Linked DNA regions of Tomitella gaofuii. The protein of the gene in region 2 interacts with the protein of the main gene of each other region in a pairwise test. Links are inferred from orthologs where the notes say so. Each region holds a gene or a part of one and is shown on either strand. Other genes may lie near its edges. The genes, in order: H4F70_RS09240 and lpdA.

Evidence for each region.
Region 1: the proteins of lpdA (region 2) and H4F70_RS09240 interact in binary tests that used the Escherichia coli proteins (3 or more experiments, as listed by UniProt). The link is inferred for Tomitella gaofuii from one-to-one orthologs.

What each region holds. Positions count from the first base shown.
Region 1 is NZ_CP059900.1:1,966,907-1,981,371, forward strand. The notes cover bases 3,978-6,976. They hold H4F70_RS09240 (dihydrolipoamide acetyltransferase family protein), read right to left. Parts: upstream 6,166-6,976; coding sequence 4,789-6,165; downstream 3,978-4,788. Other genes in these bases: H4F70_RS09235 (HNH endonuclease family protein), read right to left, coding at 3,978-4,701; H4F70_RS09245 (alpha-ketoacid dehydrogenase subunit beta), read right to left, coding at 6,162-6,976. In the rest of the region: H4F70_RS09215 (Re/Si-specific NAD(P)(+) transhydrogenase subunit alpha), read left to right, coding at 1-573; H4F70_RS09220 (NAD(P) transhydrogenase subunit alpha part 2), read left to right, coding at 573-878; H4F70_RS09225 (NAD(P)(+) transhydrogenase (Re/Si-specific) subunit beta), read left to right, coding at 875-2,386; H4F70_RS09230 (MFS transporter), read left to right, coding at 2,592-3,848; more of H4F70_RS09235, read right to left, coding at 3,922-3,977; more of H4F70_RS09245, read right to left, coding at 6,977-7,136; H4F70_RS09250 (thiamine pyrophosphate-dependent enzyme), read right to left, coding at 7,190-8,314; H4F70_RS09255 (MTB12 C-terminal domain-containing protein), read left to right, coding at 8,805-9,338; H4F70_RS09260 (MFS transporter), read left to right, coding at 9,355-10,920; H4F70_RS09265 (substrate-binding domain-containing protein), read left to right, coding at 11,097-12,725; H4F70_RS09270 (DEAD/DEAH box helicase), read left to right, coding at 12,722-14,465. UniProt on the Escherichia coli protein: E2 component of the 2-oxoglutarate dehydrogenase (OGDH) complex which catalyzes the second step in the conversion of 2-oxoglutarate to succinyl-CoA and CO(2).
Region 2 is NZ_CP059900.1:3,544,370-3,558,819, forward strand. The notes cover bases 511-3,494. They hold lpdA (dihydrolipoyl dehydrogenase), read right to left. Parts: upstream 2,713-3,494; coding sequence 1,309-2,712; downstream 511-1,308. Other genes in these bases: H4F70_RS16480 (PIN domain-containing protein), read right to left, coding at 511-660; H4F70_RS16485 (helix-turn-helix domain-containing protein), read right to left, coding at 718-1,128; H4F70_RS16495 (hypothetical protein), read left to right, coding at 2,931-3,110; H4F70_RS16500 (hypothetical protein), read left to right, coding at 3,210-3,359. Outside these bases: more of H4F70_RS16480, read right to left, coding at 31-510; H4F70_RS16505 (hypothetical protein), read left to right, coding at 3,996-4,163; H4F70_RS16510 (hypothetical protein), read left to right, coding at 4,212-4,361; H4F70_RS16515 (alpha/beta hydrolase), read right to left, coding at 4,463-5,518; H4F70_RS16520 (TetR/AcrR family transcriptional regulator), read right to left, coding at 5,912-6,616; H4F70_RS16525 (cupin domain-containing protein), read left to right, coding at 6,703-7,125; H4F70_RS16530 (MFS transporter), read left to right, coding at 7,132-8,637; H4F70_RS16535 (hypothetical protein), read left to right, coding at 8,634-9,098; H4F70_RS16540 (helix-turn-helix transcriptional regulator), read left to right, coding at 9,374-12,067; H4F70_RS16545 (alpha/beta hydrolase family protein), read left to right, coding at 12,155-13,579; H4F70_RS16550 (YibE/F family protein), read left to right, coding at 13,760-14,450. UniProt on the Escherichia coli protein: Lipoamide dehydrogenase is a component of the glycine cleavage system as well as of the alpha-ketoacid dehydrogenase complexes.

The DNA.
Region 1 (14,465 bases), 1.6 Mb from region 2 along the record:
GGCGTGGCAGGCCTGCAGGCGCTGGCCACCGCCAAGCGGCTCGGCGGCAGGCCCACCGGCTACGACGTGCGCCCGGAGGTGGCCGATCAGGTGCGTTCCGTGGGTGCGCAGTGGCTCGACCTGGGCATCGACGCCGCCGGTGAAGGCGGCTACGCCCGCGAGCTCACCGAGGCCGAACGCGATCAGCAGCAACAGGCGCTCGAGGACGCGATCAAGGGCTTCGACGTGGTGATCACCACGGCGCTGGTGCCCGGGCGTCCCGCTCCGAGGCTGGTGACGGCCGCCGCGGTCGAGGGCATGCGTCCCGGCAGCGTCATCGTGGACCTCGCCGGCGAGACCGGCGGCAACTGCGAGCTCACCGAGCCCGGACAGACCGTCGTCAAGCATGGCGTGACCATCGCGTCGCCGCTCAACCTGCCGGCGACGATGCCCGAGCATGCGAGCGAGCTGTATTCGCGCAACGTCCAGGAGCTGCTCGAGCTGATGCTCGACGACGACGCGCGCCTGGCCCCGGACTTCTCGGACGAGATCCTCGCGGCGGCCTGCGTGACCCGCGCGAAGGAGGACAACTGATGTACACCGGACTTTTGGCGAACATCGCGATCCTGGTGCTGGCCGGGTTCGTCGGCTTCGCCGTGATCTCGAAGGTCCCGAACACCCTGCACACGCCGCTGATGTCGGGTACCAACGCCATCCACGGCATCGTGGTGCTCGGCGCCCTGGTCGTGCTCGGTTCGCTGCCGGCGGACGCGAGTTGGGGCGTGCGGATCATCGCGTTCGTGGCGCTGGTGTTCGGCACGCTCAACGTGGTCGGCGGCTTCGCCGTGACCGACCGCATGCTGGGCATGTTCAAGGGTAAGAAGGAGGCGGCCAAGTGATCCTTGCTGCTGCGCACAACGCCAGCGAGGGACTGCACTACACCGTCCTCGCTCTCTACATCGTCGCATTCGGCATGTTCATCTACGGCCTGATGGGGCTGACCGGTCCGAAGACCGCGGTCCGCGGCAACTGGATCGCCGCGGTGGGCATGCTCCTCGCGGTGGCCGCGACGCTGCTGCAGGTCTACAACGACGGCGCGGTCTCCGACGACGGCCACGGCCGGGTCGACGTCCCCGCGATCAACTGGATCCTCATCGCAGTGGGTCTCGTCCTGGGCGTCGTGCTCGGCATCCCGCCGGCGCTCAAGACCAAGATGACCGCGATGCCGCAGCTCGTCGCCCTGTTCAACGGGGTCGGCGGCGGCACGGTCGCGCTGATCGCCTGGGCCGAGGCCTCGGAGACGAACGGGTTCTTGAACTTCCACGGTGTGGAGCCGGCCTCGCCGATGGTGGTCGGGTCGCTGATCGCGGCGATCATCGGTTCGATCTCGTTCTGGGGTTCGCTGGTGGCGTTCTCCAAGCTGCAGGAGGTCATGCCCAAGGGCCTCGAGAAGTTCGCCACCGGCAACGCGAAGCTGTTCCAGCTGGCCAACATGGTGCTGCTGGTCGTCTCGATCGCCCTCGCCGTGGTGATGGGCGTGCGCGCGGCGACCAATGACGGCTCGTCGATCTGGTGGATGGTGGGCCTGCTCATCGCCGCCGGGATCATGGGCCTGTTCGTGGTGCTGCCGATCGGCGGCGCCGACATGCCGGTGGTGATCTCGCTGCTCAATGCGATGACCGGTCTTTCGGCTGCCGCGGCGGGTATCGCACTCGACAACACGGCGCTCATCGTCGCCGGTATGATCGTCGGCGCCTCCGGCTCGATCCTGACCAACCTCATGGCCAAGGCGATGAACCGGTCGATCCCGGCGATCGTCTTCGGCGCGTTCGGCGGCGGCGACGCGGCCGCGGGCCCCGCCGGTGATGCGGGCGGCACCGTCAAGTCCACCTCGGCGGCGGACGCCGCGATCCAGATGGCCTACGCCAACCAGGTGATCGTGGTGCCCGGTTACGGCCTGGCCGTGGCGCAGGCGCAGCACACGGTCAAGGAGATGGCCAGCCTGCTCGAGGAGAAGGGCGTCGAGGTCAAGTACGCCATCCACCCGGTGGCCGGCCGCATGCCGGGGCACATGAACGTGCTGCTCGCCGAGGCGGACGTGGAGTACGACGCGATGAAGGAGATGGACGACATCAACGGCGAGTTCGGCCGCACCGATGTCGCGATCGTCATCGGCGCCAACGATGTCACCAACCCGGCGGCGCGCAACGATCCGTCGAGCCCGATCCACGGCATGCCGATCCTCAACGTCGATCAGGCGCGCTCGACGATCGTGCTCAAGCGCTCGATGAGCACCGGCTACGCGGGCATCGACAACCCGCTGTTCTACGCGGACGGCACCTCGATGCTCTTCGGTGATGCGAAGAAGTCGGTCGAGACCGTCATCGAGGAGCTCAAGGGGCTCTGACACGACGCGGTCGGCGCGCACAGGACCGGCAGGAAGTACCCTGCACGCCGTTCTGCACCGATGCACCATCGCGGGTCCCGCCCGGCACAGGCCGGCGCGGGGCCCGCGTGCGTCGTGTGCGGGGGAGCCGTGTACTGGTGGGGTGTCCCCGGCGGGTTCCCCGGAAGCAGGCTGATTGACTGGACGCGCGAAAGGCGGGTGCACGATGAGGCGACGAGCGGTGCGAGGCGCCGCCCGCACCCCGATACCGCGGTCGATCTGGGTTCTGGTCAGCGCCGCGTTCGTGATCGCGCTGGGATTCGGCCTGGTGGCGCCGGTACTGCCGCAGTTCGCGAAAAGCTTCGACGTGGGCACCACGGCGGCCACCGTCATCATCAGCGCATTCGCGTTCTTCCGCCTCGTGTTCGCCCCGGCCGGCGGGCGGCTGGTGAATCTCGTCGGTGAGCGGTGGGTGTATCTGACCGGCCTGTTCATCGTCGCGGTCTCCACCGGCGCCTGCGCCTTCGCGGCCGACTACTGGCAGCTGCTGGTCTTCCGCGGACTCGGCGGCATCGGTTCGACCATGTTCACGGTGTCGGCGATGGGTCTGCTGGTGCGCCTGGCCGATCCGGGCGCGCGCGGGCGTGTGACCGGGCTGTATTCGTCGGCTTTCCTGGTGGGGAACATTCTCGGCCCGGTCCTCGGCGGGCTGTTGGCGGGGTTCGGGCTACGTGTGCCCTTCCTGGTGTACGCGGCGGCGCTCATCGTGGCGATGCTCGTGGTGGGGCTGCTGCTCAAGGACGTGCACCCGGCGGACGGCGGTGACGGGCCGGACAAGCCCGCCATGGAACTCCGCGAGGCGCTGGCCCACCGCGCGTATCGGGCGGCGCTGGTGTCCAAATTCGCCAACGGCTGGTCGTCGATGGGGGTGCGGGTGGCGCTCGTGCCGCTGTTCGCGGTCGCCATCGGCGCGGGTGAAAGCATGGCCGGAGTTGCGCTGGCGGTGTTCGCGGTCGGCAACGCCCTCGTGATCATCCCCGCGGGACGGATCGCCGATACACGGGGCCGCAAGCCGATGGTGCTGGCGGGGCTCGTCGTCACCGGAGTCGGCACCGCGGCGCTGGGGCTGTCCGCCGGGTCGGCGATGCTGGTGGTGACCTCCTTCGTCGCCGGTGCCGGAGCGGGCCTGCTCAACGCGCCGCAGCAGGCGGCGGTGGCGGACCTGATCGGTGCCGACCGTCGCGGCGGCAGCGTGCTGGCGGGTTTCCAGATGCTCTCGGACGTCGGTGCGATCATCGGCCCCATCGCCGCGGGCTTCCTGGCGGAACAGGCCTCGTACTCGGTGGCGTTCGCGGTGACGGGCGCGGTGTGTCTGCTTGCCGCCATACCGTGGGCGGGGGCGCCGGAGACGCTGAAAGGAGCACGGCGCGGCGGCTCGGACGTGGTCGTGCGCGGCGAGGACACCGAGCCCGGCCGTTCCTGATCGCGGCCCTGCCCGGGCACGGCGGGCGGTGACCGGACCGCGGCGGCGTCTCCGCGCCGATGGCGGACGGCCGTCATCGGCAGCGGTCGGCGATGCCTGCGAGGACGGTCCGGTCCCCGACGGTGATCGGCAGGGAGTACCGGGCCGCGACGGCGAGGTACTTCGCCGCGTAAAAGCACCGGTAGGCGGCTGCGTCCGGTATCCAGTCCTGCGGCGTGGAGTCGCTCTTGCGCATGTTCGCCGGTCCGTCCACGGCGAGCAGCTCGAAGTCCGTGTCATTGGCGAACCGCTTGCGCTTGGCCGGCGTCCACGCGTGGGCGCCGAGGTCCCATGCGGCGGCGAGCGGGATCACGTGGTCGATCTGCACCTCGCCCGCGTGGGACTTGCGGAATGTGATGCGTCGCCCGGTGTAGGGGTCGTCGAGCAGCCCCGCGACCACGACGCAGCGGTCGGTGCCGGGCCGGAACCGCACGCCGGTCATCGCTCGGGCGAGCACGTCGTTGCGGGTGTCGCAGCCGTTGTGGGACAGCGGGGCGCTGGTCGCGTCCGTCCACGCCGCACCGAACGCGCACCCCTCGCCGGGGCCGCAGCCGCGCTCATACCCGGGGATGTCCGGGCGTTCGGGGATCACCCGCACCCGGTCGAGGAGGGACCGGATCCGTTCTGTCGAGGGGCTGCCCGGCGCCGGCCGGTCGGCCATCGGCGTGAACGCCGCGCAACGGTGCGCCAGGAGCACCGCCGCGATCAATGCGATCAGCCCCGCCGTCCGAGTCAGGACTTCCGCCCACCCCGGGCGGCGCGGCCCGGCGCGTGGTGTTTCGCCGACCTGCTGCCGTGCGTTCCCCCGTGGCATCGTCCCCCCGCGACGTCGTCCCCTCGTACATGATGTCCGAGCCTCGGATCATCCGCTCCCCGGCGACCGATTCTGCCTTCGGGACACTCAGCCCGCCAGGCGCAGCGGATTCTCGAGGGCCCCGGCGACGGTGGCCAGGAACCGTCCGGCCAGCTCCCCGTCGATGATCCGGTGATCGAAGGACAACCCGAGCGTGACGACGTCGCGGACGGCGAGCGCGTCGTCGCACACCCACGGCCTGCGCGCGACGGCGCCGAGCGACAGGATGGCCGACTCGCCGGGGTTGATCACGGCGTTGCCGGCTTCGAGCCCGAACACGCCGATGTTGGTGATCGTGAAAGTCCCTCCGCGCAGGCGGGCCGGAGGGGTGCGCCCGGCCCGTGCCTCGGTGACGAGTTCGTCGAGCGAGGCCGCGAGCCCGGCCAGCCCCAGGGAGTCGGCGGCGGGGATGTGCGGGACGGTCAGGCCGTGCGGTCCGGCGACGGCGATCCCGAGGTTCACGTGGGGATGCTCGACGATCGCCTCGCCGGCCTCGTCCCAGGACGCGTTGACGAGCGGGTGCCGGGCGAGTGCGACGAGTACAGCCTTGGCGACGAGCGTCAGGGGGGTGGGCCGCACGCCGCGGAAGTCGGCGGCATAACCGCCGGTGCCGGTGTCGGGGTCGGTGTCGGTGCTGCCGGCGGTGACGCGCAGCCGTCGCAGCAGGTCCATCGCGGTGGTGACGTCGACCGTGCGGAATCCGGACGCGTGCGGGATCGAGCGTGCGCTCGCGGTGACCGCCTCTGCCGTGGCCCGGCGGAACGCGTCCGCCGGGGTGCGGCGGACGTCTTCGTCCCCGCCGGCGTCCCTCCCGCCGGCGTCCCTCCCGTCAGCGTGAACTGCGACGTCGTCCTCGGTGATGACCCCGTCGTCGCGGGCGGGTCGGACGGCGGTGAGGTCGACGCCGAGCGTACGGGCGGCCTTGCGGGCGGATGGCTTCGCGCGGGGGCCGTCCTCACGGCCGGTCCGGAATGCCGTGGCCGGGGTTGCGTGAGAACGACGGCGCCACCCGGTGCGGCCCGGCCGGTGCGGCAAGGGGCCGGATCCGACGAGCGTGGGTGGCGCAGGCTCGACGGCGGCGGGGGCCTCTGCTGCGCCGGGGCTTTCAGTGGCAGGGGCGTCTTCCTCGCCGGGGCTCGCGGCACCGTGGCCTTCAGTGGCAGGGGGCGCGGTGGTGCCGGTGCCGGTGTCGATCGAGACGAGTGGTTCGCCGACGACGACGGTGGCACCGGGCTCGGCGTGGAGTGCGACGACGGTCCCCGCGATCGGCGCGGGCAGCTCCACCACCGCCTTGGCCGTTTCCACCTCGCACACCTGTTGGTCGAGCTCCACGGTGTCGCCGACGGCCACCGACCACGACAGCAACTCGGCCTCGGTGAGCCCCTCACCGAGGTCCGGCAGGAGGAAATCCATGGGCGCGCTCATTGCGCCAGCACCTGGTCGAGGGCGTCGAGGATGCGGTCGACGCCCGGGACGTAGTGCGATTCCGCGCGGGCCGCAGGATACGGGGTGTGGAATCCGCCGACACGTGTCACAGGCGCCTCCAGCCGGTAGAAGCAACGCTCGGTGATCCGCGCGGCGATCTCCGCCCCGAGCCCCATGAACACGGGCGCCTCGTGCGCCACCACCAGGCGTCCCGTGCGCCGCACCGACGCCTCGATCGTGTCGAAATCTATGGGCGAGAGGGAGCGCAGGTCGATGATCTCCACGCCGCACTCGGGGGCTGCGGTCTCCGCGGCCTCGACGGCCGTGCTCACGAGGGCGCCGTACGTGACTATGGTCGCCGCGGCGTCGCCGTTCCCGAGATCCGTCAGGCGTGCGCCGCCGAGCGGTTCGGGGGGAGGGGTGCTGAAATCCACCGGCGCCTTCTCCCAGTACCGCCGCTTGGGTTCGAAGACGATGACCGGGTCGGGTGCGGCGATCGCCTGGCGGGTCATCCAGTAGCCGTCCGACGGGGTGGCGGGGCTGACGACCCGGATCCCTGCGGTGTGGGCGAAGTAGGCCTCCGGGGACTCCGAGTGGTGTTCCACCGCGCCGATCCCGCCGCCGAACGGGATGCGGATCGTGAGCGGCATCCGCACCAGGCCGCGGGTGCGGTTGTGGATCTTCGCCACCTGCGTGACGATCTGATCGAAGGCGGGGTAGACGAAACCGTCGAATTGGATCTCGCACACCGGCCGCTTGCCGCGCAGCGCCATCCCGAAGGCGGTGCCGATGATGCCGGACTCGGCGAGCGGCGTGTCGATCACCCGCCGTTCGCCGAAGTCCTTCTGCAGGCCGTCGGTGACGCGGAACACGCCGCCGAGCCGGCCCAGGTCCTCGCCCATGATCACGACCCGCTCGTCGTCCTCGAGCGCACGGCGCAGCCCTGCTCCGATGGCGGGCGCCAGGGCCATGCGTGTGACGGCTCCGTCGGCCTCAGATGCGGCGTCGCGAATCTTCGCGGTGGTCATCGCGGGACCTCCTTGCCGGTGGACGGGCCGGCGGGGCCGGCCGGGGTGGCCGCCCCGCCGAGGGACGCGAGGTAGTCGGCGTAGGCGCGGCGCTCCTCGTCGATCAGCGGATGCGGCGCGGCGTAGACGTGCTCGAAGATCCCCGCCGCATCGGGTTCCGGGAGTTCCGCACACGCCGTGCGGTAACGCTGCGCGGCGTCGTCGGCGGCGTTGCGCACCTCGTCCGCATCCGCATCGGTGAGCAGTCCGGAGTCCGCGAGGAACCGGCGCATGCGCTCGACCGGGTCGCGGGCACGCCACGCCTCCAGCTCTGCGGCGGACCGGTACCGCGTGGGGTCGTCGTTGGTGGTGTGCGGGCCGAGCCGGTAGGTGACCGCTTCGACGAAGTACGGCCCGCCGCCCGCACGCACGTGTGCGGTGGCCGTGCGGGTGGCGGCGAGGACGGCGAGCACGTCGTTGCCGTCGACGCGCAGTGAGGGGATGCCGAAACCGTGTGCGCGTTGTGCGGGTTGCACGGCGGTCTGCTGTGCGACGGGGACGCTGATCGCGAACTGGTTGTTGGTGCAGAAGAACACCACCGGCGCCGTGGTCGTGGCGGCGAAGTTGAGTGCCTCGTTCAGGTCGCCCTGGCTCGTCGCGCCGTCGCCGAAGAATGCGATCGCCCGGTCCTGGGAGCCGTCGAGCGCGGCGGCCATCGCGTACCCGGCGGCGTGCAACCCGTGCGCGCCCACGATGATCGCCGGGTTGGTGATCCCGTACTCGTCGGGGTCCCACCCGCCCAGGGCGCTGCCGCGCCACATGGGGAGCACCTGCTCCGGAGGGACGCCCCGCAGTGCGGCCATGAGCGCCTCGCGGTAGCTGATGAAAAGGTGGTCGTGGCGTTCCGCCGCCCGTGCGGCGCCCACGAGCACGGCCTCCTGGCCGGCGATCGGCGCCCACAGCGCGAGCGCGCCTTGGCGGGCCATTGCGAGGCACTGCTCGTCGATGCGGCGCAGCACCGCCAAGTCGCGGTAGAGCCCCAGCAACGCGTGGTGGTCGTCGAGGATGTCGTCGAGCCGGTCCCGCAGGGCGGGGGCGGTGGCGCTCCCGGCGTCCGGTTCCAGCACGCCCGACGTGGGCAAGGGGCCGGAGAGATCGGCGCGTTCGGCGGTCATAGTCGCCTCCTCGTGCCCGTCCGGAGGTCTTCCGGGGCGGGAGACTGCCTCCTGGTGACCCGCGCCGCGTCGGGCCGCGCCCGCCCCTGTCGGGGCCGGCACGCGGTGCCTCCGCAGTCGGCGCCGCCGCCCGGTGGGGCCGGGCACCGTGCGCGCGTCCTCCCTCCAGCATGCCCCGTTTTGCGCTCGGCGCACACCGATTCGCCGATGTGGCCCGATCCCGGTGTTTTCGGGTACGGCCGGACGGGAAGAGTCCTACGATGAGATCCAGCTCACCGATCGTCGGCGATCACTCCGGAGTCCGCAGGCGGTGCGGTCTTCGCCGGACTGCCGCCGAACCGCCGCTGAACCGCCGCTGTTTCGTTCGCTGGAAAGGCGCATCATGAGCATGTTCTGCATTCGTTCTCGCGGAAACGCCGTCCGGTCCGCAGGCGCGGCCGTCGGGCTGTGTGCCGCCGTGGCCCTCACGCTGGCAGGCTGCGGCAGCTCCGGCGGCTCCGGCGCCGCCACCACCGACACCTCGCCGCCCACCGCGGCGGTGCAGCAGACGACGGGCGCGGGGGCCGCGGATGCGAGCGGCCTGACACAGCAGGAGAAGAGCGCCATCACCTCGGCGTATGAGACGTTCTTCTCCGGCAAGTCGGACGCGCAGACCAAGCTGGGAGTGATCGAGGATCCCGACCGCTTCGCGAAGACGATCAACGCCCAGTCCTCTTCGGGGCTGGCCGAATCGACGTCGGTCACCGTGAGCGAGATGAGCCTTGTCAGCCCAGGCCGCGCGTCGGTGGTCTACACGATCCTCATGGACGACAAGCCCGTGCTGCCGGACCAGACCGGGTACGCGGTGAAGGTCGACGGCAAGTGGAAGGTGTCCGCGTCCTCGTTCTGCGGGTTGCTCACCCTGGAGAACGGCGGCACGCCCCCGGCGGAGTGCGCGGCGCAGGGCGGTGCCCCCGCCGCGACGAGCGCCCCGGCCGCTCCGACGAGCTGACCTGAGGGGGCCGGCATTGTCCACGGGCGCCGCGGCGGCCGGCGCGACGCGGCCGCAACGTGTTGCGCTGGGCACGGTGTGCGCTGTCCTGTTCCTGACGTTCATCGACACGACGATCGTCTCCGTGGCACTCGGCGACGTGCAGTCCGATCTGCATGCCGGGGTCATCTCACTGCAGTGGGTGGTCAACGCCTACACGCTGGTGTTCGCCAGCCTCATGCTCACGGCGGGGACATTGGGCGACAGGCTCGGGCGCAAGCGGGTCATGGTCGCGGGGATGGTCGTGTTCTGCATCGGTTCGCTGATCGCCGCGACGGCTCCCACCGTGACGCTGCTCATCGTCGGCCGCGCGGTGATGGGGATCGGCGCGGCCGGGTCCGAGCCGGGGACGCTGTCGGTGATCCGCCATGTGTTCCCCGAGGAGCACGCGCGGGCGAAGGCCATCGGCGTGTGGGCCGCGGTGTCGGGGGTGGCGCTCGCGCTCGGGCCGGTGGTGGGCGGAGTCCTGGTCGGCGCGTTCTCGTGGCGTGCCATCTTCTGGTTCAACGTGATCCTGGGCGTCGCCCTGGTGGTGGCGGCGGTCCTGTGGGTTCCGGACAGCCGGGACCGTCAGCAGGGTCGGGTCGACCTGCCCGGCTTCCTGCTCGGTTCGACGTTCCTCGCGTGCGTCATCTACGCGGGAATCGCGGGCCAGGAGGTCGGCTACTTCGCCGGCAACGTGTTGACGCTCTTCGCCGTGGGCGCGGTGGCGCTGGCAGGGTTCATCGTCGTCGAGCTGCGCGCGGACAACCCGATGTTCGATTTCCGCTACCTGCGGATACCCATCGTGGGCAGTGCGTTGACGGTGGCGTTCACCATCTACTTCGGCATCTTCTCGATCTTCTTTTTCACCGCGCTGTACCTGCAGGAGGTGGTCGGATACTCGGCGTGGCGCACAGCGGCGGTGTTCGCGCCGATGGCGGTCGCGATCGTTCTCGGCTCCCTGCTCGCCGGCGTGTGGGTGTCGCGATCGATGCCGAGCATCCCGATGATCGTCGGCTGTGTTCTGGCCGGCGGAGGGATTCTCCTAACCCGCCCGCTGCTGCACCAGGACGCCGATTTCACGGTGCTGGCGTTGTCGTTGATGGTGGCCGGCGTCGGCTTCGGTATCGCCGTGGTGCCGTTGACCTCCGCGGTGCTCTCGGGCGTCCCGGGCGAGCACTCCGGGATGGCGGCGGCGGCGACCAACACGATGCGTCAAGTGGGCGCGGTGATCGGGGTGGCGGCGCTCGGCGGGCTCGTGAACGCCAACCTCACTAGCGGGCTCAAATCGAGGCTGCGCGAGCTGGGCATCCCACCCACCTTCGACTCGATCATCATCAACGGGATCGAGACCGGCAAGGTGCCGCAGGGGGCCGGCAGCGGCGACTACGAGCAGACCTACGGATCGATCGTGGTCAAGGTGATCCAGGCCACCTACGAAGCCTTCCATGCCGGCCTGGACACCGCGCTGCTCGTGTCCGGTCTGTTGATCTTCCTGGCCGCGCTCGTCGTGCTCGCCGGGATGTTCCGTCAGCGTGCGCGCGGGGGAGCGCGGCTGTGATCGGCCTTTCCGGCCGGCGCCGGGGTGCTACTTGTGACCGAGGTGACGTGCGTCGAACGGCCTGTCGCTAGTATGTTGCCGGGTCGCGGGGCCGCCCGGGACACGACCGACGATGAAGCGAGCACATCGGCGGTCCGGCCGGGTCGGGGCCGGTGCCGTGCGCGGAAGGACGATCAATGGCCGGGGGTCGGCACCAGGCTGCCAACAACTCAGGGGGTGTGCTGCGGTACGCCGCGCTGGCGGTGATCGCCATCGTGGTGGTCGTCGCCGGCATCGTCGTGTTCCAGGTCGTACGCGGCAGTGGCTGCTCTTCGACGACGGCCGTGGCCGTGGACGTCGACCCGGCGCTGGCGCCGGCGGTGCAGCAGGCCGTCGCCGCGGTGCCCGCGGAGGACCGCGGTTGCTCGGACTTCCAGGTGAGGGCGCGCGGTTCCGCCACCACGATGAATGCGCTTCTGCACGGGATCGACGTCCCGCAGCTGTGGATTCCGGAGTCCACCCGCTGGGTCACCAAGGTCAATCAGGCGGCGGATATGCCCGTCGACATCGGCACCCCGTCCGTGGCCACGTCCCCGGTCGTGGTCGCGGCCGCGGCGGGCGCGGTCCCCGCCGCCCGCACCTGGACCGATGTGCTGCGCACCCCGGGGATCAGGCTGGGCAATCCTCAGGCCAGCGCCGTGGCGGAGGCGCCCATCCTCGCGTCCGCGGCCGAGCAACAGGCCGCGGGCACCGATCAGGCGGCGGCCGAGCAGGCCATGGTCGCCGCGGCGCAGGCGCAGAGCATGCAGCTGAGCGCCGACGCGCAGACTGTGTCCGACGGGGCCGCCGAGCCGGAGGACATCCTCGGCTCCGGCGAGGGGCCGGCGGTGGTGACCGAGCAGCAGGTCGTGCAGCTCGGCGGCGGATACCAGGCGACGGTCCCGGACGCCGGCACTGTGATGATGGACTACCCGCTGGTGGTGACGGCGCGCGGTGAAGCGAAGGCCGACGCGGCCGAGCGGGCGGCGGACCTCGCCGCGGTGCTCGCCTCCGACGCCGGCCGGGAGGCGTTCACCGCCACGGGCTTCCGCGTGGACGGTGCGCCGCTGCCGGGCGGTGCGGGCGTCGGCGGCGTGCCGGTGCTCACGATTCCGGATCCCGCCGCGGCGGAAGCCGCGCTGAAGAAGTGGAACGTGCTCGCAGTGCCGGTGCGCAGCCTCGTCCTGTTCGACGTCTCCGGGTCGATGTCCTACGTCGCGGACCAGGAGAACAGCCGCATGCAGCTCACGCAGAAGGCGGCGCGCATCGGTGAGAGCCTCTTCCCGGACAACACGCAGCTCGGGGTGTGGGCGTTCTCGCTCAACCTGGACGGGCCGCAGCGCGACTACAAAGAGCTCGTGCCCATCAAGAGGCTGGATGCGCAGACCGGCGCCGGTACTACTCAGCGCGAGGCGGTGAGCGCGGCGGTGGACGAGCTGGGCGGCCTCGTCGGTGGGGGCACCGGACTCTACGACACGATCAGCGCCGCATACCGCCAGGTCCAGTCCACCTATGATCCCAATGCGGTCAACTCGGTCATCGTGCTCACCGACGGCGAGAACGAGGACCCGGTGAGCCTGACGAAGGAGCAGCTTCTGCAGCAGCTGCACCAGGAGGCGGATCCGGCGCGCCCCGTGCTCATCATCACGATCGGCATCACGGAGGACGCGGACGCGGAGGTGCTCCAGGAGATCTCCGCCGCCACCGGCGGATCGAGCTACCTCGCACGCGACCCGGCGGACATCCCGCAGGTGTTCGCGCAGGCGATCGCACAGCGCGGAAAGTGACGCCCGTACCGCCTGCGGCCGTTCCGCGCGGGCTGCACGCGCGGTGGGAGGAGGGCGCGGGGCTGCTGGTGTGGAGCGCCGAGCAGGGGCGCGTGCGGTTCCTCGCGCGCGCACTGGGGCGCCGATCGCCGCGCCACAGTGTGCGGATGCCGTGGCAGGAGGAGTCTGGGTCCGGCTACGAGGCTCTCGGATTCGCGCCCGCGGCCGCGGCGGACTTCCTCACCGCGCTGGGGACGGATTCCGCTGCGGTGCGCCCCGAGGAGACAGGTGAGGACCTGGCATATCTGGCCGCGGTGGTGGCCGGCATCGACCGGTGGGCGGCCGCGGGCCAGGTGGTCCCGGACCTGCGGCGTGTCGACGAGGAATGGTGGCCCCGATGGGCGCTGGAGTGGAGTGCGGGACAGCGGGCCTGGCGCGCGCAGTGGGCCGCCGCCATGCCGCCGTCCGTGCGCGGCTCTGGCGCCGAACCGGCCTCGGCGTTCGACGACTTCACCGCGGCGATGACGGACGCGGTGGTACGTCGGCGCCTCGAGAGCCGGGGCGGGCGTCCGGCTCCGGCGGCGCACCCGCTGCTGGCGGCTCTCGTGGCGGGCGACCCGGTGGCCGAACACGGGGCCGCCGCGGCCGGCCGGCTCGCAGCTTGGCACGAGGGGGCGCGTTCCGGCGGGTTGCAGCTGGTACTGCGGCTGCTCGAACCCGTGGACGCCGCCGACGTCGCGGGCGACCACGGCACAGAGGGCCCTGCCACCGGCCCGTCGGCATTCGGCGATGGGCAGGGCGCAGCGCCCCAGGCCGACGGAGGCGACCTGTGGCGCCTCCAGGTCTGTGTGCGCAGCGAGGATCGGGCCCCGGTGCCCCTGTCGTTGACGCAGGCGGACCGCGATTCGGTGCGGGTGTGCATCGGCGCATTGGAGGAGGCGATGCGCGTATACCCGTTGCTGCGCGAGCTTCCCCGAGACCGGGATTCGCTGGACATGCTCATGCCGGAGGCCGCCGTCTCGGATCTGGTGCAGCACGGAGCGCAGGCGCTGTCCGCCGCGTCGATCACGGTGCTGCTCCCGCGGGCATGGCGGGTGGTGGAGCCCACGGTGCGTGTGCGGGTGTCGTCGCCGGACGTGCCCGCAGCGCCCGGCGAGGCACGGACCGGCCTGGACCACCTGGTCGAGTTCGACATGGAGGTGGCGCTGGGAGACACGGTGCTGCGGCCCGGCGAGCTCGACGAACTGGCACGCCGGAACTCCGACCTGGTCAAGCTGCGCGGCGAATGGGTGCGCGCGGACGGCGCGGCCCTGCGGGACGCCGCGCGCTACCTTTCCGCCCGGCGGGCGGATCCCGCGACGCTCGCCGCGCTGCTGCGCACGCTGGCGACGGACCCGCCGCCGGTGCCGCTCGGCGCGGTCTCCGCGACCGGGTGGGTCAAGGCTCTCTTCGGCGAGGAGTCCGCGGCGGACCGGGCGGTGCCGGCGCCGGCCGGCCTGGCGGCGCGGCTGCGCGACTATCAGCTGCGCGGACTGTCGTGGATGTCGTACATGGCCGACCTGGGACTGGGGGCGATGCTCGCCGACGACATGGGGCTCGGCAAGACCGTCCAGGTGCTGGCGCTGGAAGTGCGCGCGCGGGAGCGCGGAGCGCGCCGCCCCACCCTGGTGGTCTGCCCGATGTCCGTGGTCGGCAACTGGGAACGCGAGGCGGCGCGATTCGCGCCCGGTCTGCGGGTGCACGTGCACCACGGGACCGCGC
Region 2 (14,450 bases):
CTTGTCCGCGTGCAACGAACGGTTGGTCGCCTACATGGATTCCCCAGCGCTGCTTGCAAGGATGTTCGCCACACTCGGCTCCTGGAGTAGGTCGCGCACCGCGCTTGCGAAGTTCGGAGCCTGTGCGCCTTCGAGCATGGTAGCGAGATTGAACGGTTTACCCGATCTGCGGTGATACTCGATCTGCAGGAGCAACGCCTCGCGGACAGTGGCGGCCGCGTCTCGATGAACGAGCATCAGGAAGTCATCGGGGGTGTATACCTCGTAGCCCAGCCGATCATCATTGAGTTCGGCGAAACGATGGAATCCTCGATCGTCAGTGATCACGTACTGAACGTCACCGTGTTCTGCTGCAGCGTGCAAATGCTCGTCGTACTGATCGGTGTAGTCGAGGCTGCGGTCTATCTCGTAGCCGCAGATCCGACTGTCCTCGCCAAAGACTCCGACGATCTTGTCCCGCACTCCCCCGACCTGACGATCAGAGAAGTGCGGGAACTGCCGGCGCAAGTGGTAGACCAGCTCGGCGAGGACATCTTCGGTCCAGCGGAGATGGAACAGCGGTGGGCCCGACCGGAAAGCAATGAGACAGATCCAGTCTCGCAGTGTCTTTGAGAACAGCGCGTTCGTATCGGGGAGGACACTCGGCACGGAAGAACTCACCACGCGACAATAGCTGTCTGCTGTGACTGTCATCCACGATCCCACCGGATCGAATGCTCAGTACTCCAGGCCTTCGGACTCTTCGAAATCGCGCAGGTCCTGCAGAGCTGCCCGCTGCTGTTCCCTCTTCCGATCCTTGAAAGCGAGCACGTCGGAGGCGCCAAGCCTGGTGTGCGTGCCGACCTTGTGCGCCGGGATCCGGCCTTCTCGGATCAACTTCATCAGCGTCGGCCGGGAGACACCGAGAAGGTCGGCGGCAGATGTCGTGGTCAACTCCTCGGGCATCGCTCCGATAGTCACCGTCCCGCCATCGGCAACGATCTGGACGACAGTCGAGAGGATTCGCGCGAGCTCCGCCGGCACAAGCGACTGAAGACCTTCCGGATCAACCGCCTCGGCTTGCGCCATCTGTTCAGGCGTCACAGTCAGTGTCGTCTTCCCGACGCCTCGATCGACCACCGCGCTCACGGCCACACCTCCTTGCTTCTGAAACTGAGGATATCCCGGTTCCACTTGCAAGTGCAACCAGAATCAAAGGGGTTCGCCGTGCGGGGAAAGGCCGCCACCCCGCCGCAACGCACCGCGCGGCGTGCCGGTGCACATCACTGCCACCGGCACGCCGCGCGGACGCCGCGTTGGTCTGACGCGTCAGAAGTTGATCATCTGCCCGGAGATGCCGTGCGCGGCCTCCTTGATCACCTCGGAGAGCGTCGGGTGCGTGTGCACGTTGCGCGCCACCTCCTCGGCGGTGAGGTCCCACTTCTGCGCCAGGGTGAGCTCCGGCAGCAGCTCGGAGACGTCGGGTCCGATGAGGTGCCCACCCAGCAGTTCGCCGTGGGCGGAGTCGGCGACGAGCTTGATGAAGCCGGTCGCGTCGCCCAGGCCGTGCGCCTTGCCGTTGGCCATGAACGGGAAGTTGGTGACCTTCACGTCGTGGCCGTCGGCCTCGGCCTGCTCCTCGGTGAGTCCGAAGCTGGCCACCTGCGGCTGGCAGAACGTGGCGCGCGGCATCATGCGGTAGTCGCCCAGCGGCAACGTCTCGTGGCCACCGATCACCTCGGCCGCCACCACGCCCATCGCCTCGGCCACGTGGGCCAGCATGAGCTTGGCGGTGACGTCGCCGATGGCGTACACGCCGGGCACGTTGGTGCGCATGTACTCATCGATCTCGATTGCGCCGCGGTCGGTGAGCGCCACGCCCGTGTTCTCCAGGCCGAAGCCCTCCACGTTGGGCCCGAACCCGACGGACTGCAGGACCTTGTCGGTCACGAGAGTCTCGGTGTTGCCGGTCTTGTTGTCCTTGACCTCGACGGTGACCTGGTGACCCCGGTCGTTGATGCTCTGCACGGCGGCGCCGGTCATGAGCGTGACGCCGAGCTTCTTGTAGGCCTTGGTGATCTCCTTGGAGACGGCCGGATCCTCGTTGGGCAGGGCGCGGTCGAGGAACTCGACGATGGTCACGTTGACGCCGTAGTTGGCGTAGACGTAGCCGAACTCCATGCCGATGGCGCCGGCGCCGACGATCACCAGCGACTCCGGCAGCTCACGCGTCATGATCTGCTTCTCGTAGGTGACGACGTTGTCGCTGAGCCGCGTGCCGGGCAGCAGCTTCGTGGTGGAGCCGGTGGCGAGGATGACGTTCTCCGCGGTGACGGTCTCGCTGCCACCGTTCGTCAGCGCCACCTCGATGGTCTTGGCGTCCGTGAAGGTGCCGCGGCCCTCGAACTCGGTGATCTTGTTCTTCTTCATCAAGAAGTGGACGCCCTTGGTGCGCCCGTCCGCCACCGTGCGGCTGCGGTCGAAGGCGGCCCCGAAGTCGAAGCTCACCTCACCGCTGATGCCGAAGGTCTTGGCCTCCTTGTTGAACAGGTGCGCCAGCTCCGCGTTGCGGAGGAGCGCCTTGGAGGGGATGCAGCCGACGTTCAGGCATACACCACCCCAGTACTTCTCTTCGATGATGGCGGTGCTCAGCCCGAGCTGTGCCGCGCGGATCGCGGCGACATAGCCTCCGGGGCCTGCTCCGAGGACGACGACGTCAAAATGTGCAGCCACGAGAAACACCCTAGACGCTGGCAGTACACGTGTCCCCGTGGTGTCGCGGTTACCGAAAAGTAGCCATAACTGACAACATGAGATGTCACTCACAATCCAATACCGATGAGTGGGACCTGTGTTGTGATTGCCGTCGCGCCGCTCTGTACTAGTGACGCCAATCACGCACGTGGTCAGTCGGGGCTGACCGCACACACGCACTCAGCAAGGAGATAGTCATGGCAGGTTCACTTCAGGGTTCGATCACCGACGAGGAACTGCTCGGCAGCATCGGCAACAGTAAGGGCGGATCCATCGCCACCCTCGGCGCCCTCGCGGGCATCGCAGGCGGCGTCGCCGGCGCTATCGGCCTCGCGCTCGCCATCGACGGCGCATTCAAGGCCTTCGCACCGCATTGATCACCTGGATCGATCACCCTTCGCTGTCGCTCCAGCTCAATCTCACTGCCCGATGACGCCTGCTCATCGTCGTCGGCCTCACCTCATCAAGGAGTTCCCATGGATCAACTTCTCGCCGGCCAGCTCAAGGCCGTCTCCGGCATCTTCGGCGCCCTCGCGGGCGTCCTCGGCGGCGCGGCCGCCTCCCTCGGCCTGTTCATGCTGCTCAATGCCGGTGTCGCATCCAGCGCGCCGCCGCCTGCCCCCTAGACCCCAGCACCCCGGGGAACCCCCACCCCGCGGGCTGGTCTGCGGCCAACGAGCCGCGCACGACCCCGCACCATCCCCCCCGGTGCGGGGTCGTTGCATGTCTTGACCCCCCACAGGACTCCTTCGCCCCCACCGCCTCCCGTGATCTGCGCCACCCGGTTCGCCACATTGGCTTAGGATTGGCTAACCTTCGCACTGTCCGAAGTTCAGGCAATGAGGAGGATCTGTGAGCACGACCCTGTCCGCCGCGTTCGAGACGCTCAAGCAGCTCGTCAACGTCATCGACACCGCGTCCACGCTGAGCGCCGACCTGGGCAGCAACGTTCCGAACGCGCCGGCCGAGTAGCCGCTACGGCACCGGCCGCCGCATCCACGGTAGGCCCGGAGGTCGCGCGCACGCCACTGTGCCGTTGACCACAATCGCTCCGCTGCTGCGGCTTTGAGCTGCACGTTCACAACGGTTGCCCAGGTTTTACCGCCCGGTAACCAAGCGTTCAGCATGCTGCACTTACCCTTGCATTGCCACCGCGTCGGCACGACGACATCCCCGCCGGCGCTCGCCACCGAGCCCTCTCGGACGGCGACGGCACAACCCACGGGCCCCCAGGGGGAGGCCCACCACGACTAGGAGGAACCATGCTTCCCGACCACATCGTCGACCAGATCAAGGCCGTCCAGGACGTCGTCGACGGCTCCGTCGCCGCGGGTGGCGGCGTCAAGGGCGCCCTGGAGCTGTCCATCGCCCTTCCGGCCGCCGCTGCGGGCTCGATCGCTCTCGCCGGCAGCCTCGCCGCCGCCTCCTGAGCCACACCGCACGGTCCGAACCCAGACACCACACGTCAAGGAGACATCATGGGAAGCATTGAACAGCTCGAGGAGATCGCCGGCCCGCTCGGAGGCCTCGCCGGCTCCATGAGCCCGTCCCTGGCCATCGGCAAGGGCATCTCCGGCTCGATGGACCTGGTCCTGGCGATCAGCGCCCTCCCCGAGGTCTTCTCGTAAGACCTCCCCGGCCCGGCCGCTACCGGCGCCGGGACACGAAAGGGCGCGGCCCCGGCATCTCCAGAATGCCGGGGCCGCGCCGTCGTCCGTGATGGACGCCCTTACTGGACCCCCATGCCCGCGGCCAGCATCGGCCACGACTGGTGCAGGTCGTCCTGCCAGTAGCCCCACGAGTGGGTGCCGCCGACGGGGAAGTCGTAGTGAATGTTGTCCATGCCCAGAGAGTCGGTGCGCAGCTGCAGCATGTGCGTGCACGCGCTGGTGGCGGCCTCGATGGCGCCGCCGGTGATCATCTGCCCGGCCAGCTTGCCCATGTTGCCGGCGATGCGCGGATCGTTGAGTTGATCGTGCACGCCCGGCAGGCCGCTGCCCGACGAGACGAAGATCGGGATGCGCGGCAGCTTGGCCGCGTTGACGTACGGGTCGTGCTCCACCCACAGCGGCCCGCCGACGGGGCCCCACATGTTGGCCGAGTTGGCCCCGCCCGCCGCGGTCACCAGGTTGACGAAGCTGCTGCCCACCGGGTCGGACGTCATGGCGCAGCCGCTGTACGCGCCGACCGCCGAGTACAGCTCCGGCGCCTGGATGGCCAGGTCCAGCACCGAGCTGCCGGACATGGAGATGCCGGCCAGGCCGTTCTTGCCGCTGGCGTTGGGCAGGAACGAGTTCATCACCGGGGGAAGCTCCTCGGTGAGGAACGTCTGCCACATGTTGATGCCGTTGTTGCCGAGGTTCTTGGCCAGGGCCGGGTCGGGCCGGATCCAGTCCGTGTAGTAGCTGAACGCGCCCTCCTGGGGGATGACGACGTAGGTCTGCTTGTCCTTGAAGAACGCGTCGACGTCGCTCTGGTCGGTCCAGTTGGCCGAGTCCTCGCCGCCGCCGGCACCGTTGAGCAGGTACAGCACCGGGGTGGGGACGTCGGCGTTCGCCGGGGCCAGCACCTTGAGCTGGATGTTGCGCTGCATCGACGGCGAGTAGACCTCGAGCTCGTACTCCTGCGGCCCGACCTTGCTGCTCTGGTCCATGTCGACATGCGCAGCCTCGGCCGCATTGGCGACGGCGCCCCCGAGGGCGACGGGCATGACACCCGCGATCAGGGCGGCCGCGGCCGAACCGACCACGAACCTCCTCAGACGGCTCGACTTGCTGCGACTCATGGAAAGACCTCGTTGATCGGAATTGCAATAGACGGCCCAGGTGCCGCGCGCGCACGCCCTCAGCCGTGCGCACTACCGGCGACGAAGAAAGTTCACCCTCTCCCCATGAGCACCATCGCAGGCTATCGCAGTGCTGTTACGGGGAGCACAAGTGTTGCCGAACAGTGACCACACTGGTCCCACCCGTCACATCTCGGTCACGGCCGGGCGCCGCGGCTGCCATCGCGCTCGAAGTTCGAACGTCACATGCGTCGCGGCAACGGCTCACGGCATCGCACAGGCGATGGGTGCCGCAGACACACCTCCGCCGCCGGATGCGACCCCACCGCGCCTGTGGGAACAAAACGGACGACCAGCTACGTGAGCCGCGGGACTCACAGGCCGCGGCCCAGGTCATGACGCCGACGGCCCCGGAGCGCCCTGCGCGAGCAGCCCGTCGACGATCGCCGCGAGTGCGATGCGATAGGTGTCCTGCGCCGCCAGCGCCGGCCATCGGTCGCCGAGGGCGGTCAGCTGCGGAAGCCAGGAGGCGTCGAGGTCGCCGAAGAACGCGCCGCGTCTCGTCGGGGCGCCGGCGCCGCCGGCGGGAGCCGGACGCCGCGTGGTGTGCGCGCGGACGAGGATCTCTCCGACGGCGTGATACCAGAGGTGCCGGAAAACGTGGACCGCCTGATCTGGCGTACAGCCGTGATCGATGGCTCCGGCGACGATGGTCTCGACGGTCCACAGCGCGCGCTCGCCGAGCAATCCGACGAAGCCATCCGAGGTGAGGATCTCCGCCGCCCACGGCCACGCCGCCAGCGCATCGTGCAGAGTGGCCGCGGCGACGATGATGCGTTCGCGCGGTAAAGCGGGCAGCGGCGGTCGCGGTATCCCGGACGCGTACTCGTCGATCAGGAGCAGCAGCAGCTCCTCGCGGTCCCGCACGTGGTGATACAGCGTCGTCGGGCCAATGCCGAGTTCCGACGCCAGCCTGCGCATGGTCAGCCTGTCCCAACCGTCACGGTCGATGAGGTGGCGGGCTGCCGCGAGGATCTCGCCGCGGGAGGTGACCGGAGGGCGCCCGACACGGCGGCGCGATACGTGGGGGTCGGTCATCCGACCAGTATCCCCTTCGATCCGCGGGCGCCGCCGAACCACCGGAACCCTTCGACACTCGCGTCCGTCGATGGTAGTTTCGGAACATGTTCGTAAATACAAGCAAGCCTCTGGACCTGCACAGCGAGATGATCCGGCTCAGGCCGGGCGGCGGCGCGGTGGTGGCGCCGCGTGAGCACATGGCCGACGGCGCCGCCGCAGGCGAGCGGATAGTGGCGGCCTTCCGCGCCGAGGACGACAGCGCGGTGCACCCCGACGTGTGGGAACGCCACCCCGACGGGGAGGAAGTGCTCTACGTGCGGTCCGGCGCGGTGCGGGTGCATCTGCACAGCGGCGACGGTGCGGACAGCGAGAACTCCTCCACCGTGGCGTCCGGTGAGGCGTTCGTCGTCCCGCGCGGGCGGTGGCACCGACTCTCCGTCGTGGAGCCCGCCGACCTCGTCACCATCACCCCGCCCGTCGACACCGGACACATGCCCGTATCCGGCCCGTCCCCCACCCGTCGCTGAATAGTCATGTCCCTCCACGCAACCCCCGCGCCCACCCACCCGCGCCGCCGTCCCGGTGCACGGCCGGGAATGGTCCTCGCAGCGGTGGCCGTCGTGCAGTTCCTGGTGTCCCTGGACCTGTCCGTGGTCAACGTCGCGCTTCCGCAGATCGCCGACGGCCTCGGCTTCCGCGGGACCGGGGTGACGTGGGTGATCGACGCCTACGCGCTGACGTTCGGCGGGCTACTCCTTCTCGGTGGCAAGGCGGCGGACCGGTTCGGCCGTCGCCGGGTCGTACTGACGGGACTCGCGGTGTTCGGTCTCGCGTGCTTCGCCGGGGGCCTCGCCCAGCACGCCGCAGGACTGGTGGCGGCCCGGGCCGTGCAGGGCGCCGGCGCGGCCGCGCTCGCGCCGGCCGCGTTGTCGATCCTGACGACGACCTTCCCGCGGGGGCGCACGCGCACCCGGGCATTCGGGGTGTGGAGCGCTGTGAACGCCGCCGGCGGCGCGTTCGGCGTACTCATCGGCGGCGTGGTCACCGAGTTCCTGGGCTGGCGCGCGGTGATGGTCGTCAATGCAGCGATGGCCGCCATTGCGGTTGCCCTGGTGTTACGGGCCCTCGCCGACGACCGTCCCGCCGCCCCGGCGGGGCGTATCGATATCGCCGGTGCGGTGCTGGCGACAGGCGGGACGAGCCTGCTCGTGTACGGCATCGTCGTCAGCGGCGATAGAGGTTGGGCCTCGCCCCTCACCGTCGCCGCACTTGTCGGCGCGGCTGTGCTGCTCACCGCATTCGCCGTGATGGAAAAGCGCACCACCCGCGAGCCGCTGGTGCGCCTCGGCCTGCTTGCCCACCGTCCTGTGGCAAGCGCCAACGCATTCAACCTGCTTATCGGCGCCGCCATCGCGTCGGGCTTCTACTTCGTGTCGCTGTACCTGCAGCGGGGGCTCGGCACCGGAGCGGCGGTCACGGGGCTGGAGATCCTCCCCTTCGGCTTCGGTGTGATCGCCGGTTCCGCCGTCACCATCCGGGTCGGCCACCGACTCCAGCCCCGGGCCCTGATGGCCGGCGGCGCACTGCTGGCGGCCGCCGGCTTCGCCTGGTTCGGAAGCATCGACCCCGGCGGCGCGTTCCTCACCGATGTGCTGGGCCCGTCGCTGGTGGCAAGCCTCGGAATCGGGCTGTGTCTGGGACCGGTCGCCTCCGCCGCGACCGCCGGCGTCGCGGACGGCGAGGCGGGTACCGCGTCCAGCCTGCTCAACAGCTCTCGCCAGATCGGCGCCGCCCTGGGTTTGGCCGTGCTGGGCACGGCGGCCGCGGCGCGCACCGGGGCTGTCGTCACCCGGCGTCGCTCACCGACGGCTTCGCCTTCGGCCTGGCGCTCTGCGCGGCGCTGCCGGCGGTGGCCGCCGCGATCGCGGTCTTTGGAGCTGCCCGGCACCGGCGCGACGCCGATACGGCGCGCACCGCCCCCTCGGCCGCGCCTGCTGCGCCCACACGTCACGCCGTACACAACGATGGGAACCCCGTGAAACCTGCAGCGCGCCCGCAGCGCCACGCTCTCAGGGCGATGTATGCCGGCCTGATCCTGTCCGTCCTCGCCGTCATCGTCGCCTACGCTGACCGCGCAGGCGGCCCGACGAGTCTCGCCGGGCATCTCCGATCCGGATACCCCGCGTATTCACCAACGCAGATCGACGCCGCAGCGCACACCTACCTCGTGCTGCTCACCGCCCTCGGCGGCGTGGGCGTCGCGTGCTGGCTCGGCGCGATTCGCGCCGTCCGCACCGGCAAGCGCTGGGCACGGTGGGCGTGCGCCGCAACGTGGGGCGCCGCGACGAGCCTCGCGATCGCCGGTCTCGTCGTCACGGACACCTCCGGCGACGTCGGACTGCCGCCGCTGCTCGGCTGGGCAGGCCTGCTCCCGTGCGTCGCGGGACTCGTGGCCGTCGTCCTGCTCCGGCGCACGTCCGTCGACGTCGGTCGTGCGTGACCTCGATGTCGGCCCCGCTGCGGCCGCTGCTCCCGGCGTCGCCGCGGTGCGACCTCACCTCAGTGGCGCCTCTGATCACGGGCCGGCCGCCGGTGCACCTCGTTGCACGCCCGAACACCGGCATGACGCCTGCAGCGACCGTGCCCGGCATCCCGTCGTCGACGCGCGGCGCTCGCGCCGGACGAGGCAACGGGGGGACACACGTCGGGTAGGCTGCCGGTCATGCGCCAGGCCTTGTGCGGTGTGTCGTGGAAGCTCTGACCAGATCTTCTGCCGTGGACAACTTTTCCGCCGCCTTGCGCCGCGCGGTGACGGAGGGGCCGGGCTCCTCCCCGGAATCCCGCACGTTCGTCGTCACCGGCGCACCGGGAATCGGCAAGACCTTCACGCTGGACTCCGTTCTCGCCCCGGTCATCGCAGAGGCCGCAGGCGTCCACGTGCTTCGGGGGACGGCCGACGAGCTTGCGCACCGTTACCCGTACGAGGTGCTCGCGCGCACCCTGGGGATGCCGCTCGGCGAACCGGTTCCGCCCGACGCCGACGAGATCCTGCTCGCGCGGGTCGACGCGCTGTGCGCGGCCCGCCCTGTGGTCCTCGCCCTCGACGACGTCCACCACTGCGACGCGGCGACCCTCGCCCTGCTCAACGTGTTCGCCGCCGCGTCCCGGGCGCTGCCGCTGACCCTTGTCGTCGCGCACCGCACGCTCCCGGCCCGTGAGCAACTGCGCAGGCTGGCCCGCTATCCGGACGCGTACGAACTGGCGCTGCAACCCTTGTCGCCGGAGGATGTCGCGCAGATCGCCCGCAGCGCACTCGGAACCGCTCCGGGGCCGGGGCTGCGGGCCATGCTCGACGGCGCCTGTGGACACCCGATGCACGTGCTGGCGATGCTGGAGCAGTTGGCCCTCGACGACGCTCTCGTCGAGGCCGGCGGCGTCACCGATGTCCGCGCCGGGATGCCCACGCCGGCCGCACCGGCCCTCGGCGAGATCATCGAGTCGCAACTGACGCATCTGACGGGCGCCACCCGCGACGTCGTCCAACGGCTCGCGGTGTGGGGCGCGCCGACGGCCCTGTCCGAGCTCGCGGCACTGGCCGACGAGAGCCCCGTGTCGATGGTCGAGCCGGTGCAGGCCGCGGTGGAGACCGGCATGATCCGCTTCGGCGCGGACGACCGCCTGCATTTCCGCCACGACCTCTATGCGGAGACGGTGTACAGGCGGATACCGGAGGTTCTGCGCGCCGTGCTGCACGAAGCCTGCGCCGCCCGGCTGGAGCGGATCGGTGCGCCCGCAACGACGATCTCGCATCACCTGGTCGCGGCGGGGGCCGGCCCGCAGCGGCTCGCCCGCGTCCTGGAGGCGGCCGGCGGAGAGCTGGCCGCGATGCCCTCGGTGGCCGCGGACCTCCTCGAGTCCGTCACGGTGGCCATGCCTGAGAACGTGGAATCGCTGACTCTGGCGCGGGCCCGGGCGCTGGCCGGATCCGGGCAGCTGCGCAAAGCCGGGGACCTCGCCCGCGGCGCCCTGCAGTCGACGGAGGACGACGAGATCGCGGTGGCACTGCGCGGCCTGATCATCTTCACCGCGTTGACGCTCGGTGATGTGCAGGCGACCCTGACAGAGATCGAGGCGACGCTTCGGCGGCCGCTGCCTCCGTCGGCCGCGGGCCGCCTCGCCGACCTCGCCGACTGGGCGCGTGCGCTGGCAGGCCTCCCCGATGCCGGGCCGGTCGCGTCGTCCACGACGACCGCCGAGCACGTGTCCTCCACCCGCGTGCTGGCCACCGCGATCCGGCTGATGACGGCGGGCAGGCCCGTCGCGGCACTCGAGTGGGCGCTGTTGGCCGCGGGTGAGCCGCAGGCCGGCGGGATGCATTGGAACGCCGGAGGCACGGCGGAGGTCTGGCCGCCGATCATCGAGCTCCACGCCCGCGGCCCCCGGCCCGCCGCGGATCTGCTCACCAAGGGCAGCCCGGACGGCGGACGCCGGTGGTCCGATCCGTACTCGCAGTTCGCGGCCGCGGGGGTCGACCTCGCCGCAGGACGCTTGGCCGATGCCGCCGCGCAGTTCGAGTCCGCGCTGGAACTGTCCGACCGCATGGAGCTGGGCTGGACGTCGCTGGCGTTCTCGTCGCTGGCCATGATCGACGTCCACCGGGGTGACCACGCCGCAGCCGAGGCGCGGCTCGACCGCTTCACGGCGATGGGGCAGCCCGACCTGTTCGGCTTCCCGGAGGCCGGCCGCGTCCGCGTCGCCCTGCTGGAGGCCCGACGCCAGCGGAAGGCCGCGGCGCGACTGGCCGCCGCACTGTGGGACGAGGCGGTCGCCGACGGCCGTCTGCTGTGGCTCTCGCTCGTCGCCGCCGAGTTCATCCGCGTGGCGGCGGCCCGCGGCGACCGCCTCCTCGTCGACCGGATCGCGCGCGGGCTGGCGGCGCTTCCCCGCCCTCTCGCCCCGGTCACCGACGCCCTCGTGCGGCTGGCGCAGGCCGGCGCGGACACCGACCCGGCCGACGCCCTGTCGCACGCCGTCGCCGCGGCCGCGCGGTTCCGGGCGCTCGGCATGCCGCTGGAGGAAGCCGGCGCGTGGGAGGAGGCCGCCTGCCGTGCCGCCGAAGGCGGCGACCTGCGCGGTGCACGCACCCATGCCCGCGCCGCGCAGGCGCTCTTCGACGGTGCCGGCGCTCCCACGTCCGTCGCACGCGTCGCAACGCGCCTGCGCGCGCGTGGGATGAGGATCGGCTCCCACGCGGCCCGCCGCAAGCCGACGAGCGGCTGGGACAGCCTGACCATCACCGAGACCCGCGTCACCGCGCTCGTGGGTCAGGGCTTGACCGGCCCGCAGATCGCCGACCGGTTGGGGATCTCCCCCCGGACCGTGCAGACCCACGTCTCCCATGTGCTGACGAAGCTGGGGTTGCGGACACGCATCGAGCTCGCCGTCGCCTTCGCCAACCGCCCTGGTTGACACCGAATTCTCCGCGCTTTGACAGATGATCCGACGACGACACCTCCTTACGCTGAATTCATCTCACCTTCAGCGAAGAGGCCCGGATTGAAAACTCGACCAGATCGCACCCCCGTCCCGCGCCGCACCGTGCTGTGGGGCGCCGCAGCGGGAGCCGCGTTGCCCGCCGCATACGGACTGTTCGCGGCCCCCGGCGCCACCGCAGCGCCCGCCGGGGCCGCCGTCACCACCGAAGAAGGAGCCTCCGTGGCCGGCATGATCAGCGACAACGACTTGTGGAACAGCTGGGCGGAACGGGCGCTGGTGCGCGTCGCCGCCGCGGGGGCGGACTTCGGCGAGATCCTCGTGGCGGCCGCCGGGGTGCCGGACGGAGACATGGACACCTGGTTCTCGCAGTGGACCGCGGTGGCCGAACGGTCCGCGGCGCTGGCACGGGACTGCGCCGCACGTGGACACGCGGTCAGCGCGCGCGGCGCCTGGCTGCGGGCCGCCACGTATCACCAGATCGCGGCCTTCGCCCTGTTCGGCTCGCCCGGTGACCGGTTGAAGGCCTCCTTTGAGCAGCAGTCCCGGTGTTTCGAATCCGGCGCGGCGCTGCTGCCGTATCCGGTGACGCCGGTGGAGATCCCCCTCGACGGCCATCTGATGCAGGGCTACTTCTGCCGGCCCGACGACTCCGGAGCGCGCCGGCCCACGGTCGTCTACACCAACGGCTACGACGGCACCGCGCAGGAGATGTTCTTCGCGCACGTCCCCGCCGCCATCGAGCGCGGCTACAACATCCTGGTCTTCGACGGCCCCGGACAGGGCCGCATGCTCATCAGGGACGGGGTCCCGATCCACCCGCACTGGGACACGGTGGTGGGCGCCGCCATCGATCAGGTGCTGCGGCGACCGGACGTCGACGCGGACAGCATCGTGCTTTCCGGCTGGAGCTTCGGGGGCTTCCTGGCGCCACGCGCCGCGTGCGGCGAGCATCGGATCGCCGCGTTGATCGCCGACCCCGGCGCGCTGGACCAGCGCCGGACACTGCTGAAGTTCATGTCCCCGGACGATGCCGCGGGCTTCCCGGGGACCGCGTCCCCCCGCTTGGTCGCCCAGCTCGCGGCGATCGAGGAGCACCTGCGCGTGAACGGCCCCGCGGCGCCCCGCTGGCAGATCATCCAGCGCGGCCTCTGGGTGCACGGCAAGGACACGCTCTTCGACTACCTGGCCGACCTGACACGCTTCGACATCAGCGCCATCGCGGGCGGCATCGACTGCCCCACGTTGCTCACCGCGGCGGAGAACGACCCGCTCAGCGCGGGCGCCCCCGCACTGCGCGACGCGATCGGCTCCCATGCCACGCTGGTCGAGTTCACCGCGGCGGAAGGCGCGGGCGGGCACTGCGAGTCGCATGCGCGGGCGCTTTACCACCAGCGGGTCTACGACTGGCTCGACGAGACCCTGGGCTCCGGCGGCGGTACAGGCACCGGGTCCCTCGGTTCGCTGGGCAGCCTCGGATCAGCCTGACCGCGGCGCGGTGTCGGCCGCGCGGGTGGCTCAACCATCACTGCGTGAGCGGGCCGCAGCAGCGCGCACCGACACAGCACCGCAGATCCCTGGCGGACAGGCGTCCACCACTTTATTGCACATGATTATCATTCCGGGTAGGCGACGGAGCCGCAGGACGCGGAACGTATCGTCCTCGCCATGCACCGCTTCCCCGAGCAGGGCCGGCCCCTGCAGCGCCGACGCAGGGGCCGGTCGGCCCTGAAAGCCCTGCCGATTCGGCAGAGCGGCCGCCGAGTCCCGCAGCACTGGCGAGGGCTCTCCTGGTTCGCACGCGTGGTGGTCGGGGCGCTCGCGGTCGCAGCCGCAGTCACCGCGGCCGGGCTCGTGCTGCTGTGGCCGTCGGGGGCCGCACCGCGGGTGCCCCCGCACCTGGAGATCGCCGCCGGCATCGGAGTGCCCACCGAGGCGGGCACGGTGACGGAGATCTACGAGGACCTGTGCGGCAGCGACTCGCTGCACCGCGCGTTCGCCGCGGCACCGGACACGCCGATGACCTTTCAAGGGCGGTGCACGCTGGTGCTCGTCGACATCGGCTCGGGCCCGGACGCCGGCATGCGCACCCTGCTCGAGGCGACGGAGGGCCCGGGCGCCCCCGAGCTGGCGGTCGGCGATGACATCCGGCTCTCGCGCGCCACGGGCCCCGACGGGCGGACGCTGTACGACTTCGAGGACTTCGCCCGGGGCGTCCCCCTGGCGCTGTGGGCCGTCGCAGCGGCCATCGTGGTGTGCGCGGTGGGCGCCTGGAAGGGCCTGCGCGCCCTGGCCGGCATCGCGGTGGCGCTCACGGTGATCGTCGGATTCACACTGCCGTCCCTGCTCGACGGGCATG